DNA from 2 places in the Paenibacillus sp. FSL R7-0331 genome. Region 1 is predicted to be linked to the other one. Evidence: riboswitches for the same ligand, from Rfam matches in the RefSeq annotation. Region 1 holds a riboswitch; the other holds the start of a gene.

Region 1 (3,142 bases):
TTCGATACCGTAATCCGGCTGGAGCAGACGATGGAGGAGAGCGGCGCAAACCTGGCGCTGATGGGCGTAGTGCCTGAGCATGCGTCAGAGAAATACGGATACATTATTCCGACCAGTGCAGCGGCCGGGGAAGGCGGCTATCTGCAGGTGAGCCATTTCCAGGAGAAGCCTGACCGTGTACAGGCAGAAGAGCTGATCAGCAAGGGCGCCCTTTGGAACTGCGGCGTATTCGCTTTCCGCCTCGGTTATTTGCTGGATATTCTGCAGAGCAAAGGCCTGCCGCTTAATTACGAGGAGCTGCAGAAGCAGTATAAGCTGCTGGCATCCATCAGCTTTGATTATGAAGTGGTTGAAAAAGAGGAGAAAATTGTTGTACAGCCGTATGCCGGCTTCTGGAAGGATCTCGGCACCTGGAATACGCTGACTGAGGAAATGAGCAGTAATCTGGTCGGCAAAGGGGTAGTAACCTCTGATTCGGAGCGGACCTGCCTGATCAATGAGCTGGACATTCCGATTACAGTCATCGGGGCCAAGGACCTGATCATCGCTGCCAGCCCGGACGGAATTCTCGTCACTCATAAAGCGGAAAGCCCGCGTATTAAGGAAGTACTGAAGTCTCACGAACAAAGGCCGATGTACGAGGAACGCCGCTGGGGCCATTACAAGGTTATCGACTATGTGAAGTACGATGAGGGAAATGAAGTGCTGACAAAGCGGATTTTTATCGAGCAAGGTAAAAATATCAGCTATCAGCTGCACCACAAGCGCAGTGAAATATGGACCTTTGTCAGCGGGGAAGCCAGCATTGTCATCAATGAAAAAATGCATACGGTAAAAGCCGGTGATGTTGTCCGTATCCCTGAAGGCACTAAGCATGCCATCCTGGCACTGACAGATGTGGAGTTTATAGAGGTGCAGAGCGGGTCGGAGCTTGTGGAAGAGGATAACATCCGGATTACGCTGGACTGGGAGGACATCGAGCTGCATCAGTTTATTTCATAGGTCTAATTAATCTATTTAACCAATTGTGAAAAGCGTGAAACGGGTACTAGGAACTATTTATTAAAAGTTCTTCATTTTTGCTATAAACCTACAACTTCATAGAGTCGATACTTACGGTAAGAGGGATAACACCTTCCAAAACGACAAAGGCAAACCTACTCGAAAGATAGGGACGCAAAGCTATAGGGCCTCTCCCAAGTGGCAGCCTGGCTACCGAAAGGAAGATAAATGTTGAAAGCTTACCGTAAGTCTCGTCTGTTGTCTGCCGTATTGTCCGTGGCCGTTTTATTGTCCGCTGTACCTATAGGATTAGGCGTTGTGCCGTCAAATGTGCAAGCAGCTTCCGTGACCGGAGCACCAGTGAATTCCAATGCTTCAGCAGAGGCGGTTAAGCTGCTGGACAAATTGTATGCTGTTTCCGGGAATGCAATTATTACAGGACAGCATGATTATTTTGAAAGTCCGGATGAGCTGAGCAACAAGCTGAAAGGAACAAGCGGACAGTACGCAGCGCTGCACGGCTATGAGCTGGGAGCGATCGGCGGACAGAGCGAGAGCGGAGTAGCTGCTCAGCGTAAGAACATCGTCTGGAGTGCCACTAACTGGCATAAAGCCGGCGGTATCGTAGCCATGACATTTCACCAGAGCCTGCCGGGCACCAAATACGAGTGGGGAAATGTGCAGAAGAACATCACGCAGGCAGAATTCAATAAATATGTTACACCCGGCACAACTGAATATAATGCCCTGATTACAGACCTTGACAAAGTAGCCGTATCTCTCAAAAGCTTGCGTGATGCAGGAGTTCCGATTCTTTGGAGACCTTATCATGAAATGAACGGCGGCTGGTTCTGGTGGGGGAAGAAAAACAATTTTGCCGCACTGTGGAATATCATGTATGACCGTTTTGTTAACGTTCATCAATTAAACAATTTACTGTGGGTATGGAATCCGAATGCTCCTAACTCCAACTCCGATCCGTATGAGCTCACCTATCCGGGTGCGGACAAAGTGGATGTGCTCGCAGTAGATATATATAATAACGACTTTTTGAATAAATACTATGACAGTCTGCTCAGTCTTGCCGCAGGTAAACCGATCGGTATCGGTGAAAATGGTGAGATGCCAAGCATAGCAAAGCTGAAGCTGTCCCAGCAAAAATATGCCTTCATGATGAACTGGGGAAAAATGCTGTATGAAAATAACAGTACAGATACCATCAAAAACTTCATGAATGACAGCTATACCCTGGGCCGTGATGAGTATAAGGCATGGGTTGCACCGGCACCGACCGCAACGCCGACAGTTAAACCAACAGCGACACCGACACCTGCTCCAACAGCAACACCAACGCCAGTACCGACGCCAACTGCGATAGCAAAGCCAATAGCAACACCGGTATCGGCTCCTGCTCTTCAGGAGCCGGCTGTTAACGGGCTTACCGGCGAATATTTTAAAAATATGACGTTGTCCGGGACACCGGTGCTTGTACGCAATGATGCACAGCTGAACTTCAGCTGGCGGCAGGGGGCTCCTGATCCTGTACTCCCGGTTGACGGATTTTCGATCCGCTGGAGCGGTCTGATCAAGCCTGCTTACAGTGAAACCTATCAGATCTTTACGAATTCCGATGATGGCATCCGTGTATGGATTAACGGTACATCAGTGATTGACAGCTGGATGAAGCAGAGCGGTACCGAGCGTACCGGAAGCATCACCCTGCAGGCAGGACAACTGTACGATATTAAAGTCGAGTATTATGAGAATGCCGGTGACGCCAGCGCCCGCCTGATGTGGCAGAGCCCAAGCCAGCCGAAGGTTGTTGTTCCTGAAAGTGCATTATTTGTAAAGAATACAGCTGCAAGTCAGACAGCAGCAGCAACACCGGCACCAACGCCAGTACCGACAGCAACACCGGCACCGACACCAGTGCCAACGCCAGTACCGACACCAGTACCGACACCAGTGCCAACGCCAGTGCCGACACCAGTACCGACTCCAGTGCCAACGCCAGTGCCGACACCAGTACCGACTCCGGTTCCAACAACAGCACCGACAGCTGTACCGGTACAGGCTGCCAAGCCGGACCTGGCTCCGGATTCCGTACTGCAGGAGCCTGTAGTTAACGGGCTTAGCGGCG
Region 2 (3,142 bases), 3.4 Mb from region 1:
GGCAGAAGGTTCAGGCTGAGTTTCACACACCGGAATCAGCCTGCAAAATCATTTTGTCTCTGGGACAGGAGGCTGTTGCAACCGCGCCTGAGGAGCTGGTGAACATGCTGGTAGAATCATTACGGGGAACCTCTTTTTTATATGAAGAAATTGCGCAATCCGCCTCAGCCGGAGAATCTGGAGTTTGAAGTTTTATGTCAGTTTTTACAATAGACTGTTTCCCCGCAGATCACCTATACTATTACAATACACACCATCTTTTTTAGGGGGAATTTTATTATGGACTGGATGACCAAGCTTCCGTTAAAGCAGAGAATCGTTGCCGGCTGTTACCTTGTTGCCGCTTTGTTCGCTGTTCCGGTTTTAATCACTCTTGTAATGATTGGCAAAATCGTTCTCGGCATTATCCTTATTGCTGCACTGGCCGGTCTGACTTATCCTCTCGCGCGTTTCGTTGAGAGAACGCTTACATCTTCATTTGATGAATTCTCCAATGTTACCCACACCATTGCCAAGGGCGATTTTACAAGCCGGGCTGATGAGAACGGGTCGATGGGCGAGGTCAGCCGCTCCTTCAACGTTATGATTGACAAGCTCAAGAGAATTCTGACCGAAGCGTCACAGATCACACGCCATGTAATGGATGCCAGCAGAGGCATCGAGGACAAGAATCACAGCCTGAAAATTGTAATGGCCCAGGTGGCCTCCTCCTCCAACGAGCTGGCGGTCGGCGCCAATGAGATCTCAGCGGATATTGCGGACATGACGGAATCCATCAAGGATATTGAAACCAAGGTGGCCAACTACACACACTCCACCAAGGAAATGAATAAACGCTCCATACATACGCTTGAATTGGTTGAGCAGGGACGTCTGTCAGTAGATACCCAAGCAGAAGGCATGCGCAAAAACATCGAGGCTACCAATAAGGTTGCCGGTACCATTGAGGCGCTCTCCCAGAACGCACGCGGCATTTCCATGATAGCCAAGTCCATTACCGAAATCGCTGAGCAGACCAATCTGCTGTCGCTGAATGCTTCAATTGAGGCGGCACGCGCAGGTGAGCACGGACGCGGCTTTGCCGTTGTCGCCCAGGAGGTCCGCAAGCTTGCAGAGGAGTCAACCGCCTCAACCAAAGAAGTCTTCGGCCTGATCCGCAGCATTGAAACCGATATTAAGCAGGCTGTAGAGAATATCGCGATTAACGAAGAGGTTGTACAGGTACAGAATGAACTGATCGTGGAAACGGCCCATATCTTCTCCCAGATCGTCCAAAGCGTTCAATACATAACCGAGCAGATCGCCGCCTTTTCCCAGGAAAGTGACCTTATGCTGGAGAGCGCCCTCAAAATTTCCGGTGCCATTGAAAATATATCGGCAATTACCCAGCAGACGGCAGCCGGTACTGAAGAGGTGTCCGCAGCCATGAATGAACAGATCAACGCTCTCCAATCCGTTGCTGATGAGACAGACAAAATGACCCAGGCAGTATTCCAGCTGCAAAAAACCATTCACATTTTCAAGTTCTAAGCAAGCATTACTTCAGTCCTAGAGCTGCCGCTTACATCATGCGGCAGCTCTTTTGGTTTTTGTAAGACGGATTCACTGAATTGTCCTGCAATTCGTCAATTTTCGCACTTTTCTGCATAATTGTATTGACAATGATAGAGTTAAAAATATATTGTAAAAGTAAATTTAACCAAAGAAATATTATCCAACTTAGTACCTAACCAAATATCGGCAAAGTTCTCCGAAAGGAAATGACGCAAAGCCATGGATCTACAGTCTCAAATCTTGGGGCCAGGATAGCCAGGTTGCAGCCGGGACGTTAGAATAATTACGTTCTTAACGGCTATACGTGCAACTGGCCTGTGCTCATTAGAGCACAGGCATTCTATTGTCACTGGAGTCGCTAGAAAAATACACAACGGATAGGGTGGAACTCTTGAAAACAGTCGCAGATTATATGGCTGAGGCACTTTACAACCTTGGCGTAACACATTCCTTTGGTATTATCGGCAAATCTATTTGTCCTATAGCTCTTAAGATGGTTGATTACGGCATTGAATTTATTCCGGGCAGACATGAGTCCAGCTGCGGCTTCGAAGCCGCCGGCTATGCACTCAAAACCGGAGGGCTTGGTGTTGCCTTCGGGACCTCAGGCCCGGGCGGAACCAACCTCCTTACTGCAGCAGCACATGCCAAAGCCAATAACCTCCCTGTTCTGTTCATTACCGGTCACCAGTCCATTAAAGAGCTCGGAATTCCCCAGTGCCAGGACTCTTCATCCTATCTGGCTGATCTGGCGGATATGTTCAGACCGGCTACCTTATTCAGCAAGCTGGTAGAGCGCGGAGATCATTTCAGTACGATTTTTAATCATGCCATTTCTATAGCCCTGAGCGGCAAACGCGGACCGGTACATCTGTGCATCCCTTTTGATGTGCAGACCGAAATGCTTGAGGAATGCCGCATTGTCATTCCAGAGCGCGAGACTGTTGTCAGCACTGGTAATTTCGAACGCGTAATCGCTGCTATTAACGAATCAACCCGTCCGCTTATTATCGCCGGTAAAGGCGTTAACCGGTCAGGAACACACCAGGAGCTTATTCAACTGGCCGAAACCTTTAATATCCCTGTTGTTACCTCGCCGGGCGGAAAAGGCGCTATCGCCTGGGACCATCCGCTGTACCACGGCCCGTGCGGTGTAGGCGGCTGCAAACACGGGGATGACATGCTGAACAGCAGCGATCTTTATATTGTGCTCGGCTCACGCCTGAGTGATATGACAATCTGCAATCTAAAAGCCGAGAATCATCCGGCAACACTGATTCAATTCGATTCCGATCCTACCTTTGTCGGCAAAATCTTGAATTCGCAGACGATTTCGGTCAGCGGTGATCTGCGTGACAACCTGAGCTACTATCTTCAGCATATCGACAGGGATACCGTTATCAGACATGAAATTACAGCAGATGCTAATTACCATGACGAATTGCCTATATTGCCTAAGCTCTCGATTGCTTCGGTCCTAAGTACACTAAGCGATCAGATTCCTTATAACAGCTCGGTATTTGTAGATGATGGCAGCCACGGCTTCCATGCCGTGAAATGGTACAATGTTAAGAAGCCGGGAAGCTTT

The links. Region 1 has a riboswitch for cyclic di-GMP ahead of R70331_RS31985 (PA14 domain-containing protein). Riboswitches for the same ligand answer to the same signal wherever they lie in the genome.
Region 2: another riboswitch for cyclic di-GMP. It lies ahead of R70331_RS19830 (thiamine pyrophosphate-binding protein); the one in region 1 lies ahead of R70331_RS31985 (PA14 domain-containing protein).

Annotation. Positions count from the first base shown of each region.
Region 1 covers NZ_CP009284.1:1,053,370-1,056,511, forward strand. Annotated here, with positions in the region: gene R70331_RS04520 (sugar phosphate nucleotidyltransferase) at 1-1,002, shown strand, start outside; cyclic di-GMP riboswitch class I at 1,141-1,220, shown strand; gene R70331_RS31985 (PA14 domain-containing protein) at 1,321-3,142, shown strand, end outside.
Region 2 covers NZ_CP009284.1:4,598,722-4,601,863, forward strand. Annotated here, with positions in the region: gene R70331_RS19820 (helix-turn-helix transcriptional regulator) at 1-188, shown strand, start outside; gene R70331_RS19825 (methyl-accepting chemotaxis protein) at 280-1,530, shown strand; cyclic di-GMP riboswitch class I at 1,730-1,822, shown strand; gene R70331_RS19830 (thiamine pyrophosphate-binding protein) at 1,937-3,142, shown strand, end outside.